DNA from 2 places in the Rhodococcus sp. B7740 genome. Region 1 is predicted to be linked to the other one. Evidence: predicted binding sites of a transcription regulator. Region 1 holds the regulator's gene; the other holds the start of a gene.
The links. Region 1 encodes LexA, which represses DNA repair genes until DNA is damaged. Its sites were predicted from a motif close to CGAACANNTGTTCG; they were not measured.
Positions count from the first base shown of each region.

Region 2: NY08_RS25260 (DUF222 domain-containing protein) is a predicted target of LexA. The motif match lies at 3,646-3,659, and genes of this name have one in related genera.

Region 1 is NZ_CP010797.1:1,352,056-1,359,805, reverse strand. Features, by position in the region: gene NY08_RS06195 (1-phosphofructokinase family hexose kinase) at 1-325, opposite strand, end outside; gene NY08_RS06190 (DeoR/GlpR family DNA-binding transcription regulator) at 322-1,089, opposite strand; gene ptsP (phosphoenolpyruvate--protein phosphotransferase) at 1,260-2,990, shown strand; gene NY08_RS06180 (uracil-xanthine permease family protein) at 3,013-4,284, shown strand; gene NY08_RS06175 (acyl-CoA dehydrogenase family protein) at 4,437-5,579, shown strand; gene lexA (transcriptional repressor LexA) at 5,657-6,340, opposite strand; gene NY08_RS06165 (hypothetical protein) at 6,725-7,135, shown strand; gene nrdR (transcriptional regulator NrdR) at 7,236-7,700, shown strand; gene hrpA (ATP-dependent RNA helicase HrpA) at 7,713-7,750, opposite strand, start outside.
Region 2 is NZ_CP010797.1:3,600,093-3,607,842, forward strand. Features, by position in the region: gene NY08_RS16580 (xanthine dehydrogenase family protein molybdopterin-binding subunit) at 1-867, shown strand, start outside; gene NY08_RS16585 (NCS2 family permease) at 990-2,432, shown strand; gene NY08_RS16590 (XdhC family protein) at 2,434-3,510, shown strand; gene NY08_RS25260 (DUF222 domain-containing protein) at 3,688-6,102, shown strand; gene allB (allantoinase AllB) at 6,099-7,463, opposite strand; gene alc (allantoicase) at 7,405-7,750, opposite strand, start outside.

The DNA of each region.
Region 1 (7,750 bases):
CCGTGGCACCGGGCTCGTTGATCTTGGTGGTGGTGCCACCGACTTCGCTCACCGTGATGTTGGTCCGCGCCGGACCCGACGTCGGAACCGCGGAATACCGCACTCCCTTCGCGGCCATCGCGTCGAGCAGGGGGTCTCCGACGTTGGCCGGGAGAACTGCCAACGCCCCGACTCCCGATCCGCCGAGAACGCGAGCGACGTTGACGCCCTTGCCTCCTGGGTCGATGGCCGACGTCGATGCCCGGTGGACGCCGCCACGGACGAGCGGCGTGTCGAGTGTGACCGTCCGGTCCATGCTCGGGTTGGCCGTGAGTGTGACCATCATGCGATCACCACCTCGATTCCTTTGTCGCTGAGATTCTTTCGGTCATTGATCGAGATGTCGCTATCGGTGACGATGACATCGATGGAGCCCACTCGGGCGAAGCTGACCAGATGCTCGCGGCCGATCTTCGACGAATCCGCCAGCACCACGACATGATTGGCTGCCTCGACCATGGCACGCTTGACGGCTGCCTCGTCGCTGTCGGGAGTGGACAGTCCGTGCCCGACGCTGATGGCATTTGTGCCGATGAACGCGACGTCCACCCGGAGCCATTCGAGGGCACTCAGCGCTTCGTCGCCGACTGCCGCCTGGGTGGTCCCGCGTACCCGCCCGCCGAGTAGTCGAAGGTTGACATTCGACATCGTTGCGGCGCGCGCGGCGATCGGGACCGAGTTGGTCACCAACGTCAGTTCGCGATCGTGAGGAAGCAAACCGGCAAGTCGACCGGTTGTGGTGCCGGCATCGAACACGGCGCTGCCTCCGACGGGAGGGAGGAAGGACAGGGCGGCGGCCGCGATCGCGTCCTTCTGATCGGCCCGGGTGAACTCTCGTTCCGAGACGCCCGGTTCGAGTGTGGTCAGGGCCGATGCGGGCACTGCGCCACCGTGGACGCGGCGCACGACACCCATTCGATCGAGGGTGGCGAGGTCGCGGCGCACGGTTTCCGTTGTGACGCCGTAGGTGGCGGAGAGATCGTTGACGGAGACGCGGCCCTGGGTGCTGATGAGTTCGGCTATGGAGTGCTGTCGTTCTTCTGCGTACACCTGCGTCTCCTTCCTCGTTGATGTTGCTTTATGTTGTTTTACGCCCGTGTGTGTTGACATGTCAAGGGTTTGGAGTAATCTCGGTCACAACACAAGCGACTGATGGCCCCCACCACAGCTCGCCGGACAGTACGAAGACCTTTGTTCACGCAGGATCCGAGGAGGACCACATGACGGGATCGGTTAGCACCGCTTCGACCGGACACAGCGACACGACAGTCGATGCAGCCGGAACCGGAGCAGCGCAGACCACGCTGCACGGCACGCCTGTCGTGCCCGGCGTGGGATACGGCCGCGTGATCCGCCCCGGTGCCCGTCCCGCCATCCCTGCCGATACCGGCGAGGTGGCCGAGGCGGATCGAGATGCCGAGAAGGACGTCTTCGACGCCGCAGCGAACGCCGTCGCCGCTCGACTGCGCGGTCGCGCGGAGCTGGCGACCGGAGCTGCCTCGGAAGTCCTGTCGGCCAACGCCGCGATGGCAACGGACCGCGGCTGGCTGGGAGCCGCGCGCTCCTCGATCGCCAAGGGCAGTTCGGCCGTCACCGCGACAGCGGCGGCGACGGACAAGTTCGCCGCGATGTTCACCCAGCTCGGCGGACTGATGGCAGAGCGCGTGACCGACCTGCGCGACATCCGTGATCGCGTCATCGCCGAGATCCTCGGCGTTCCGGAGCCCGGTGTTCCGGTGCCGGACGAACCGTCCGTGCTGTTCGCCGACGACCTGGCACCCGCCGACACCGCCGGCCTCGACCCCGCGCTGATCGTGGGTCTGGCCACCTCGCTGGGCGGTCCGACCAGCCACACCGCGATCATCGCGCGTCAGTTGGGCATTCCGTGCATCGTCGCCGTGGCAGGCCTCGACGACATCGCCGCGGGTACGAACGCATCGGTGGACGGCACCAGCGGCCGGATCGAACTCGAACCCGATGCCGAGACGGCCCGCGCCGCCGTCGTCTCCGCCCGCGACGAGCTCGACCGGGTGTCCCAGTGGGTCGGTCCCGGTACCACCGCCGACGGCCACGCGGTCGACATTCTCGCCAACGTCCAGGACGGTGCCGGTGCTCGCGCGGCGCGATCCAGTGCAGCGGACGGCGTCGGACTGTTCCGTACCGAATTGTGCTTCCTCGACCGTGATTCCGAACCCACCGTCGACGAGCAGGCCGAGATCTACGCCCAGGTACTCGACGCGTTCGCGGGCAAGAAGGTCGTCGTGCGGACTCTCGACGCAGGCTCGGACAAGCCGCTTCGGTTCGCCACGCATCCCGACGAGGCAAACCCGGCCCTCGGCATTCGCGGAATCCGCATCGCCGAGGCCGACCGCGGGATTCTGTACCGCCAGCTCGACGGCATCGCGGCAGCCGCGAAGGCGACCGACTCCTCCCCGTGGGTGATGGCTCCGATGATCGCAACCGCGTTGGAGGCGAAGGATTTCGCCGCCGACGTCCGTGAACGAGGACTCACCCCCGGCGTCATGATCGAGGTACCCGCAGCCGCGCTGCTCGCCGAGCACATCCTCGAGCACGTCGATTTCCTGTCGATCGGCACCAACGACCTGGCGCAGTACACGATGGCCGCCGACCGTATGTCCGCTCAGCTCGCCGGCCTGACCGATCCGTGGCAGCCGGCGGTACTGGCACTGGTCGCCCACACCGCTGCCGCGGGAGCCAAGGCAGGCAAGCCGGTCGGGGTCTGCGGCGAGGCCGCTGCCGATCCGCTCCTGGCCTGTGTGTTGGTCGGCCTCGGCATCACCTCTCTGTCCGCTGCATCGGCTGCCGTCGCGCACGTGGGTTCGAAACTGGCGACGGTCACGCTCGATCAGTGCAAGGAAGCGGCCGCCGCAGCCCTGAAAACGGACAGCACCGCCGCCGCGCGCGAGGCAGTGAGCGCGATCCTCGGCTGATCCAATAGTGTTGCCTTCCATCATGAGAACTCTGGGTTGGACGCTGCACGGAAACGGAAAGACCGTCGAGGCCGGGGCGGTGGTCTCACCCGACGAACGATTGACGTGGCCACGCACCATCGGTATCGGAATGCAGCACGTCGTCGCGATGTTCGGTGCGACACTGCTGGTTCCGACGATCACCGGATTTCCGGTATCGACGACGCTGCTGTTCTCGGGCATAGGAACGGCACTGTTCCTCGTCATCACTGGAGGGCGCGTTCCCAGCTACCTGGGTTCGTCCTTCGCTTTCCTGGCTCCGCTCGGTGCCACCCAAGCGAACGGACCCGCCGCCCAACTCGGAGCGGTCCTGTGTGTCGGCCTCGTACTGGCCGCCGTCGGCTTCGTGGTGAAGTTCGCGGGCCAACGGGTACTCGACGCGGCCATGCCGCCCGTCGTGACCGGTGCCGTCGTCGTGCTCATCGGGCTGAACTTGGCACCGGCCGCCACCACGTCGTTCGAGGCACAGCCGCTGATCGCAGCCGTCACCCTGATCGCGATTCTGCTGGCGACGGCGCTCGGACCCGGCTTGATCGGGCGACTCGGAATTCTGCTCGGTGTCGTCGTGGGTTGGGTGTTCGCCGCCGTCACCGGGGGCATCGCGCAACCACGCCTCGACGCACTGAGCGCGGCGAGCTGGATCGGTCTGCCCGAGTTTCGCGGTCCGTCCTTCGAGCTGTCGGTGATCCTCGTGGCGCTGCCGGTGGTGATCGTCCTCGTCGCCGAGAACGTGGGACACGTCAAAGCCGTCGCCGCGATGACCGGCAAGAACCTCGACGACGTGGCCGGTGACGCATTGATCGCCGACGGGCTGGCGACCACACTCGCCGGAGCAGGCGGCGGTTCGGGAACCACCACCTACGCGGAGAACATCGGTGTCATGGCTGCCACCCGCGTGTACTCGACCGCGGCGTATTGGGTCGCATCGATCACGGCGATGGTGCTCGCGTTCTCGCCCAAGTTCGGTGCGCTGATCTTCACCGTCCCCGACGGAGTCATCGGCGGCGCAACTCTGGTGCTGTACGGCCTGATCGGGCTTCTCGGCGTACGCATCTGGACCGACGCGAAGGTCGACTTCACCGACCCGGTCAATCTCATCGTCGTTGCGGCGGCGCTGGTCGCCGGAATCGGTGACCTGACACTGTCCGTCGGATCGGTCGAACTCGGCGGTATCGCCTGGGGTTCGGTGGGCATCCTGCTGGGGTACCCGATCGTCTCGGCGCTCGCCAGGAGTGCAGGCACCCGAGGTCGTTAGCGGGGTCGGTCACGGATCGCGCGCGTTTTGGTCATCGACCACCCCGACGCCGCGGACGTAGTGTTTCCCTGTGACGTCAGTCGTACCGGCGATCGAGATTCGTAGAGATTTCGCGTGGTCGCTGCCGGTATGCACCGAACAAGGAGACATTCGTGGAACGCACACTTTTCGAGCCCGAGCACGAGCTGTTCCGGGAGTCGTACCGGAAATTTCTCGATCAGCACGTAGCGCCGAACCACGCGAAGTGGGAAGAGCAGAACATCGTCGATCGCGACGTCTGGGTCGAGGCCGGTAAGCAGGGCTTCCTCGGAACGGCAGCGCCCGAGGAATTCGGCGGCGGCGGAGTCAAGGACTTCCGCTACAACGCCATCGTCACCGAGGAAACCACCCGTGGCGGATACAGCGGTATCGGTTTCACCCTGCACAACGACGTCGTCGCGCCGTACCTGATCGATCTCGCGAACGACGAGCAGAAGGCGCGCTGGCTTCCCGGATTCTGCTCCGGCGAACTGATCACCGCGATCGCGATGACCGAGCCGGGAACCGGAAGCGACCTGCAGGGCATCAAGACCAAGGCGGTACGTGACGGCGACGACTGGGTGCTCAACGGCTCGAAGACGTTCATCACCAACGGAATCAACGCCGATCTGGTGATCGTCGTGGCCTGCACCGACCCCGAGAAGGGCGCACAGGGCTTCAGTCTGCTGGTCGTCGAACGTGACATGCCCGGATTCGAACGCGGCCGCAACCTCGACAAGATCGGCATGAAGGCCCAGGACACCGCCGAACTCAGCTTCACCGACGTTCGTGTGCCCGCCGCCAACCTGCTCGGCGACGAGGGCATGGGCTTCATCTACCTGATGCAGAACTTGCCGCAGGAGCGACTCTCGATCGCTGTCGTCGCCGCCGCGGCAATGGAATCGGCACTGGACATGACGATCCAGTACTGCCGCGACCGCAAGGCCTTCGGAAAGTCGATCGGCAAGTTCCAGAACACGCGCTTCGTGTTGGCGGAACTGGCCACCGAAACCACCGCCACCCGCATCATGGTGGACAAGTTCATCGAGCTGCTCAACGCAGACAAGTTGACTGTGCAAGAAGCCGCCATGGCGAAGTGGTGGACCACCGAGAATCAGGTCAAACTGATCGACCGGTGCCTGCAGCTGCACGGCGGCTACGGCTACATGAAGGAATACCCGATCGCCAAGGCGTACATGGATTCCCGTGTACAGACCATCTACGGCGGCACCACCGAGATCATGAAGGAGATCATCGGCCGCGGATTGAATCTGTGATCCGCTGATCCGAGACACGCGAAGGGCCGCAGCACTCCTGTGCTGCGGCCCTTCGCGTGTCACCTCGGTGACGATCCCTACAGCTTGCGCATCACGGTGACGACCTTGCCGAGGATCGCGGCGTTGTTGCCCGGGATCGGCTCGAACAGCGGGTTGTGCGGCAGCAGCCACACCTCGCCCTTGGACCGCTTGAACGTCTTGACGGTGGCCTCGCCGTCGATCATCGCAGCGACGATGTCGCCGTTGTCGGCCACGGACTGCTGACGAACCACCACCCAGTCACCGTCGCAGATGGCCGCATCGATCATCGATTCACCGACCACCTTGAGCAGGAACAGCGAACCCTGTCCGACCAGCTCGCGGGGGAGCGGGAAGACGTCCTCGACGGCTTCCTCGGCCAGAATCGGACCGCCTGCAGCGATCCGGCCCAGTACCGGCACGAACGTCGGGGTAGGCAGCCGATCCTGCTCCTCGGACGCCTGCGATCCGTCGACCGCGGCGGCTGCCTGATCGGCCTGCACCTCGTCGAGACCGCGGACGTCGACCGCGCGGGGCCGGTTGGCGTCGCGCCGGAGGAAACCCTTGCGTTCGAGCGTACGGAGCTGGTGAGCGACGGAGGAGGTCGATGTCAGGCCGACCGCGTCACCGATCTCTCGAATGCTCGGCGGGTAACCGCGCTCGGTCACCGAAGCTCGAATGACCTCGAGTACCTTCCGTTGCCGCTCGGTCAGACCCGCGCTGATGTCGGTGCCGACTTCCATGGCCTTGGATGTCGGTTCCGCGGCAGGCTTACCCGCTGCGGCCTTCGGTGCGGTGGCCCTGGCTCCGGTCGCCTTGGAACCGGTGGTCGTGGAAAGCGTGGTCGACCTCGTCGAGGTCTCGTCCTTCATGCTGTCGGCCTCCTGCTGGTGTCCTGGATCCGGTCTGCGTGGTAGGTCTGCGCGGACTGGAGTTGATGGTGTCGACTCGTGTGGCGTGTGGTTTCTGACACGAATCTAGCGTGTATCAGCTGTTGAATCAAACATCTGTTCGACTCGTGTCGCGTTTTCTGCAGACTTTGTCGGAGGCTCGTGATAGAACTTCGAACAAGCGTCCATCGAACGCCTGATCGAACAATCGATCCAACGAGCGAAGTCGAGGTTCCGATGACCATCATCACCGATCGCCCCACCGCCACCGGTGTCCGCGCCCGATCCACTGCCGTCGAGCGCCGCCGCCGGGCGCGTCCCGTTCTGCAGAGTCCCATCGGAACGCACGGTGTCACGGGAACCCGTACACAGAATTCACCGTGCCTCCCGGTCCTCGATCCGTCGTGGACCGACGTCACCGATCGCGAGCAGGCCGATCGCGAGTTCGACGCGACCTCGGCGCACTTCGCCGGCCAGCCGGTTCGGATGCGTTCGATCGTGCTGACGGTGTTGGCGGTCCTGGTGGTGGCGGGCGGGCTGATCGGCATCGCGAACCTGCGGGCCGTCGCCCCCGATGCCGGCGCGCAACCGGCGGGTGTGGTCGAGGTGCACGACGGAGCTGTCGTCGAGTACACGCCCGGCAGATGACCACCGGCACCGTCGGGTTCGAGGAGACTGAGTATCCTCGACAGACTGCCCCGATGTGCGTGCTCGTCGTCGGAGCATCGGCTACGACGGAGGATCCCTCATGCATTGCCCGTTCTGCAGGCATCCCGACTCACGCGTGGTCGACTCGCGTGAGATGGACGAGGGGCAAGCAATCCGGCGTCGTCGCTCCTGCCCGGAGTGCGGTCGCCGATTCACCACCGTCGAGGCCGCAGTGCTGGCCGTCGTGAAACGCAGTGGTGTCACCGAGCCGTTCAGCCGAGAGAAGGTCGTCAAGGGAGTCCGTCGCGCCTGCCAGGGCAGAGATGTCGACAACGACGCGCTGAACCTACTGGCACAACAGGTCGAGGACGCCATCCGTGCAGCGGGATCCGCGGAGATCCCCAGCAACGAAGTGGGCTTGGCCATCCTCGGTCCACTCCGCGACCTGGACGAAGTGGCCTACCTGCGCTTCGCTTCCGTCTACCGCTCGTTCAGCTCGGCAGAAGACTTCGAGAAGGAAATCCACGAACTGCGCAAGCACCGCGAGTCCGCAGACATCGACTGACAGGCCCGCCCATCAGCGACGCTGGTCCGAGATCGCCTTCTCGATGCGCT
Region 2 (7,750 bases), 2.2 Mb from region 1:
CTGGAGGTGATCGGTGGCGAGGCAACAGCATTGGTGCACACCGCTGCCGCCGAGGTCGGGCAGGGACTGGTGACGTTGGAGGCCCAAATCGCACGCACCGAGCTCGGTGTCACCAAGGTCGTCATTCATCCCGCCGACACCAAGGTCGGCAATGCCGGATCTTCCTCGGCGTCACGGCAGTCGTACATGACCGGCGGGGCGGTCAAGACCGCCTGCGAGGCCGTGCGCGAGGCGGTATTCGTCCTGGCCGGCCTGTACCTGGGTCGCGCGGTGGCAGACCTGAGCCTCGACGGCGGCAAGATCGTCTCGGCCACCGACGGTGTGCTGGCGACGATCGAGGATGTGCTCGGCGACCGAGTCATCGAGCAGACCCGCGAATTCCACCATCGCCCCACCAGCGGAATGGATCCGGTTACCGGACAGGGCGCGAGCCACACCCAGCTCGCACTGTGTGTCCATCGCGCCGTGGTGGACGTCGACGTCGAACTCGGCCTGGTCAAGGTCGTCGAGATGGCGGCCGTGCAGGACGTCGGCAAGATACTCAACCGGCTCTCGCTCGAGGGCCAGATCCACGGCGGCACAGCGCAGGGCCTCGGTCTGGCGGTGATGGAGGAAATAGTCGTCGTGGACGGTCTGGTGAAGAACCCGTCGTTCACCGACTACCTGATTCCGACCATTCTGGACATGCCGCCCATGAAGCTGGACATCCTCGAGAACCCGGATCCCCTGGCACCGTACGGTCTTCGCGGTGCGGGTGAGCCACCCACCCTCTCGTCGACGCCCGCAGTGGTCGCAGCCATCCGCAATGCCACCGGGCTCGCGTTGACCCGCGTGCCCGTTCGACCCGAACACATCATCAACAGCTGATCCGAGTTCCATCACCATTCGACGAAACCTTATCCGGCACAACCGCACCGACGCCAACTCCCCCGGCTCGTCGGCCCGGCCCCACGCTCGACGAGGTTGATCACGCCCTGGGAGGGCCGATCATGACCGACGTACGCACATCCAGCACTCGCCAGAGTGGACGAGGTCGATCCCAGATCGACAAGTTCTTCGACATCACCGGCCGCGGTTCGACGCTCTCACGCGAAGTTCGCGGTGGCGTCACCACATTCGTGGCCATGGCCTACCTGATCGTCCTCATTCCGCTGATCATCGGTGATGCCCGCGATGTCACCGGTGCCACGCTCGATCCGGCTCAACTGTCGACCATGGTGGCATTGTCGGCCGGTCTGACGACCATCCTGATGGGGGTCGTCGGAAACGCGCCCCTCGCCATGGCGGCCGGCCTCGGGGTGACGCCCATCGTGGTGTTCCAGGCAGCCCCGTACATGACCTGGCCGCAGGCGATGGGACTGGTGGTTCTCGAGGGCGTCGTCATCGTGGTCTTCGCTCTCACCGGCGTGCGGCAACTCATCATGGATGCCATACCTCTGGTCCTCAAACAGGCGATCGGTGTCGGAATCGGCGCGTTCATCGCGCTCATCGGACTGGTCGACGCCGGGTTCGTCGGGCACCACGAGTCAGCAGCCACCGCGGTCACCCTCGGCACGTTCGGCAAGCTCGCCGGCTGGCCCGTGTTCGTCTTCTGTGTCGGCCTGATCCTGATGATCATGCTGTTCGTGCGGAAGGTGCCGGGTGCGATGCTCATCGGAATCTTCGTGGCCACCAATCTGGCGATCGTCTTGAACTCGGTGTTCGACATCGCACCGGAGGCCTGGGGACCGGTTGTTCCGAAGGTGCCCGATTCCATCGTCGCCACACCACAATTCGACCTGATGTTCAACGTCGACCTGTTCGGCGGGTTCGCTCGGGCCGGAATCGTCACCGCGTCGGTCGTTCTGTTCACTCTCGTTCTCTCGGGCTTCTTCGACGCGATGGGTACCATCCTCGGAGTCGGTGAAGAGGCCGGACTGGTCGACAAGCAGGGCAGGATGCCCGGCCTGAGCCGCATCCTCACCGTCGACGGCATCGGTGCCATCGTCGGTGGTGCGATCAACGGATCTGCGAACACGGCCGTCGTGGAGTCCGCGGCGGGGGTCACCGAGGGTGCGCGAACGGGTCTCGCCAGCGTCGTCACCGGCGGATTGTTGACGAGCCTGATCTTCTTCACTCCGCTGGCCGGCGTGGTTCCGGTCGGTGCCGCGGCCCCGGCCCTGGTTCTGGTCGGTGCACTGATGATGACGCACGTACGCAAGATCGATTGGGAGAACACCGAAATCGCGATCCCGGCCTTCCTGACCATCGTGCTGATGCCCTTCACGTACTCGATCACCGTCGGAGTCGCGGCGGGTGTCATCGCGTACACCCTCGTCCGCCTCGCCAAAGGTAAAGCGCGTCAGACGCATTGGCTGCTGTACCTGATGTCGGGCATCTTCCTGATCTACTTCGCCCTGCACCCGATCGAAGAAGCGTTGGGAATCTCGTAACGTGAAAGAGATCGTCGATCGTCTGACCGCCTGGGACCACGCGGGTGTTCCCTACGCGGTGGCGACAGTCATCGCGGTGTCCGGAAGTGCTCCACGACTTCCGGGTGCCGCGATGGCGGTCTGCGCCGACGGTGAGGCCGTCGGCAGCGTCTCCGGCGGCTGCGTCGAAGGAGCCGTGTACGAATTGTGCCAGCAGGTTCTCGAGACCGGCGAGTCCAAGCGAGAGTCGTTCGGCTACAGCGGTATCGACGCCTTTGTGGTCGGCCTGACATGCGGGGGTGTGATCGAGGTCTTCGTCCGCCTCGGGCCGCCGCGGTCCGTACTCGCGGCCATCGCATCGGATACTGCGGTCGCCACGGTGACGATGCTCGACGGCTCCGGACAGTCACTTGCGGTCTCGTCTTCGGCAACAATGGGCACGACCGGTTTCGCCGACGTCGACGCGGTGGTCGTCGGTGAGGCGCTGGCGATGTTGGACTCCGGCGGTACCGGCATTCGGTCGGTGCGGTGTCGGCCGGATCTCGACGTGTTCGTGCAGTCCTACGCAACCGCCCCGCGGCTACTGATCTTCGGAGCCATCGACTACGCCGGAGCACTCGCTCGGGTGGGCAAGTTTCTCGGCTACCACGTCACGGTGTGCGATGCCCGGCCCGTATTTGCCACTGCTGCACGGTTTCCCGATGCCGACGAGGTGGTGACCGAATGGCCGCACAGCTATCTGGCGCGGACGGCAGTCGATGCCCGGACAGTGATCTGCGTGCTCACCCACGACGCCAAGTTCGATGTGCCGCTGCTCGAAGTAGCGTTGCGACTGCCCGTCGCATTCGTGGGGGCTATGGGATCGCGCCGGACTCACGACGATCGCGCGGCCCGGTTGCGTGACGTCGGATTGACCGAGCAGGAGCTCGCACGCTTGAAGTCGCCGATCGGCTTGGACCTGGGTGCGAGAACTCCGGAGGAAACTGCGCTGGCTATCGCGGCGGAATTCGTGGCCGTGCGACGCGGGGGTAGTGCGCTGCCACTGACACGTACGGCCGGTCCGATTCACCACGACGGGGCGAATGCGAAATACGCTTGAACCTTGGTTGTGCTGTTTCGTCGTCGCCCTCCTGCCTATGAAAGACCCACTCCGGAACGGATAGTCTCTGCGCGGGGGGCCCGAATCGAGTGTTTTCATTTCTTGTCGGTGGCACGGGTTAGTCTTCTTTCAGTTCGAACGCACGTTCTGAAATGTTGCTCACCGGGGGGTGAAAAGATGGGTGCACTGCCAGCTGTGTCACTGGAGGCGTTGACCGCTGCCGCGTGTGAGGAGAATCGGCAGGCCGCCCGCAAGATCTCCGCCTGCTACGACGTCCATCGGAGCTGGATCACCCTCGACACCAAACACAAGCATTACAGCCGATACGGACGCACCGAGATGGCAGTCGCGTTGGGATGTTCGGCGACGGTCGCCGAATCGTACGTCTCGATCGCCGTCGCTTTGCACACCCGATTGCCACTGTTGCGCGCGGCGTTCGAGACCGGTGAGGTCGACCTTGCGCGGGTACGGACGGTATGCCGGATCCTCGACAACCTGAGCGACGACATCGTGAAGAAGGTCGAGGACGAGATCGTCGAAGCGGCTCGGCGGTCGTCGCCGGGTCCGCTGGAGAAGGAGATCTGGGACATCCTCCTGCGGGTCGCCCCGGAAGAAGCAGCAGCACTACGCGAGTTCGCGAAGAGGTTCCGCACCGTCACTTACACCCCGGCCGGGGAACTGGCCCGCATTCGGGCGGAGTTGACCGCACCCGAAGCCGCCGCCGCATGGCAGCTGCTCGAGGAGATGGCCGACACCCTCTGCCCGAAAGACCCGCGTGGGAAGAAGGAACGCCTGTGCGATGCGTTCATGGCCCGCATGCACGGCGAACCCCGCCTGGAATGCTTGTGCCAACGGGAGAACTGCCCGAAGAAGGATGCGGTGCTGCCCGATCGGCGGGTGCCGCTCACGATGATCACCGTCGACATCGCCACCCTGATCGGCCTGCTCTCGAACCCTGCGTATCTGGCCGGTCATGGTTCCATCGACCCCGACCTCGCCCGGGAACTCGCACGCAACAGTCAGTGGCAGGTCCTGCTGACCGAAGCGATCACCCTCGCCGAATCCCTCGGGCTGGCTGTCCAGAACCCGGAGACCGGGGATTGGGAACGAATCCCCGACAGAGAAAAGACCGAGCCTGCAACAGAAACCGGCACGGCAACGGCAGCGGGTACGGACACCGACACGTCAGCGTCAGCGGGCACCGTTCCGGGCACGGCAGCAACGGCAGCGGGTACGGACACCGACACGTCAGCGCCAGCGGGCGCCGTTCCGGGCACGGCGGCAGGGGCGGTACCGGATTCGGATGCGGATGCCTCTGCGGGCACCGACACGACTGCCGAGACACCCACGGACGCGAACGCAGGTGCAGGTGCAGGTGCAGGTGCAGGTGCACAGAATGCATCGACGGCTGATTCGAGTGCGGAGACAGCTTCGGCGTCGGAACAAACCGGGCCCAGTTCTCCTGCACCCGAACACAGCTCGCCGGCAGGAGATAGGGTCGACCAGGTCGACAATCCGGTGCCTATCACCGAGCCCGCGACCGACCCGGCAGCAGCTACCACCCCAGGCTCAGGCCCAGCCCACAAGCACGCAGCAACAACCGCTTCGGCGGCTATAACCAAGCCGCTACCGGAGCCGTGTAAGGCGACCGGCCCAGAGCCAGTGGCGTCACCAGAACCCGCACCGACTTCGTCGACACCTGTCCAACAGAGGCCGACCGCTGATCCAGCGCCAGATACGAGCGAAAACCAATCTCCCACTGCACCATCCGATACCACCAGGAACCACGAAACCGGCAGTGACGAGGAAACTATCAGTGGATCCGAGCCCACATCGATCGGTAGTCCGGCACCGAGTACTCGCCCAGGTGCGGGTACCGATACCGAGGATCGACCTCCGCGCCGCCTGCAATCGTTGACCTCAGCCGCAGCCCTGTTCTGCACCCACACCCCTGTCGGCCGGGGCACACGGCACAGCTCTGCCCTTCAACTGCCCTCTGCGATCCGGCGCAACAACCGAACGATCCCCACTGCAAGCCACACTCCCTCGGGCATCTACCTCGGCACCGCCTCCCTCGCCGCCGCACTCGAAGCCGCCATCGCCGCCGACCCCACCCTCGGAAAGTCGGTCTCCCGCGACCCCCTCACAGACCGGGCCCTGATCTACCGCCCCGACACTCTCACCAGCGCAGCGGTCCGATTCCGCGACAAACACTGCCGCTTCCCCGGCTGCCACCGCCCCGCCGCCCGCTGCCAACTCGACCACATCACCCCGTTCGACCACACCAACCCTCTCGGCGGCGGCTGGACCACCGTCAACAATCTGCAATGCCTCTGCGAATACCACCACACCGTCAAAACCGCCGGCTACTGGAAAGCCACCATGCTCCCCGGCGGAGCCATCCTGTGGACCTCGACCTCGAAGACCACCCGAATCACCCTGCCCGCCAACGGCACCGCCGTCCCCATCCTCGGAAACGACCTCAGACCACACATCCCCACCAAACCGAAACGATCCGGCATCATCGCCTACCCCAACCCACCCGACAACCAGGAGCAGGAGACAGAAGACACGGCAGCACCGCCGTTCTAGGCGCGCGCCAACAAACGCCCGGTCGAGGATTCCGATCCCGCGATCCAGGACCGCCGCACCACACCCGACAACCCGAGTCGGTCGTACGCCGTCACCGGATTACGGTGGTACAGCTGCGCGACGTCGACGGTGAACCGTTCGGCGGGTGCGAACACCACAAGATCTGCAGCGCAACCGATATCGATGCGTCCGCGATCGGCCATACCGACCTGATCGGCAGTATTCGTGGCCATCCACCGCACGATGTCGGTCAGTGCGAACCCACGGGCACGCGCCTCCGTCCACACCGCAGCGAGCGAGACCTGCAACGACGCGATCCCGCCCCACGCATCACCGAAGTCTCCGGTGTCGAACCTCTTCAGATCCGGCGTGCAGGGGGAGTGGTCGGTGACGATGGTATCGATTGTGCCGTCGGACAAACCCTGCCACAACAACTCTCGATTGCCGGCCTCGCGGATCGGCGGGCAACACTTGAACTGGGTGGCGCCCGCCGGTACTGCTTCCGCATCGAAACACAGGTAATGCGGGCAGGTCTCGACGGTCACCCGCACCCCGTCGCGCTTCGCCGCCGCAATCATCGGCAACGCATCGGCACTCGACAGATGCAGAATATGCACCCGGCACCCGGTCCTCCGCGACAACTCGATCACCTGCTCGATGGCCCGGTTCTCGGCGGCACGCGGACGCGATTCCAAGAATCCCGAGTACTCACGACCCGTCGCCGACGGTGCCTCGGCGATCACCTCGGCGTTCTCGGCGTGCACGATCATCAACCCGTCGAACGACGCGATCTCGATCAGAGCCTTCTCGAGCTCCGGAATCGTCAGCGGCGGAAATTCGTCCACGCCCGACGCGAGCAGAAAGCACTTGAAGCCGAACACCCCCGCCTCGTGCAGTGGCCGCAGCTGATCGACATTGCCTGGAACGGCACCACCCCAGAAGCCGACGTTGACGACCGACTGATCCGCCGCCACCCGCCGCTTGATCTCCAACGCCGCGACGTCCACTGTCGGCGGGATGCTGTTGAGTGGCATATCGACGATGGTCGTGATGCCTCCCGCGGCCGCGGCTCGGGTCGCGCTGGCGAACCCTTCCCATTCGGTGCGCCCCGGCTCGTTGACGTGCACATGGGTGTCCACCAAACCCGGCAGCAGCACCTCATCCGGCCCCAGCTCGACCGCCACCTCCGCGGACACGCGGGCATCCACGGAGTCGATGGCCACGATTCGGCCGTCACGAACGGAGATCGAGGCCGCAACCTCCCGTCCGCCGATCACCGCCCGCGACGCGCGAACAACCAGATCAGACTGCACTGGAGACACTCTGGAGCTCCGAGGACTTCCAGGCGATGTCGGCGGCATCGAGAGCTTCGGCGTCGAGCTCACCGAACAATCGCAATCGGGACAGTCCGCCATCGGGGTACACGTCCAGTCGCAGGTGTGTGTACGCGTCGGCCTCGTTCAACAGGAAGCGATGGCGGGTGTCCGGCTGGACGGCGGTGCGGGGCAGAATCTCGGTCCATGCCGTCGGGTCCGTGATGTGTCGGCGACGAGAATCGATGGCGCTGAGTCGAATCCACCCCGGTGCGTTACCGACGTAGTAGCTGGTATCGACCTCCACGTGGCGCGGGGCACCGGGCGATGCGAGA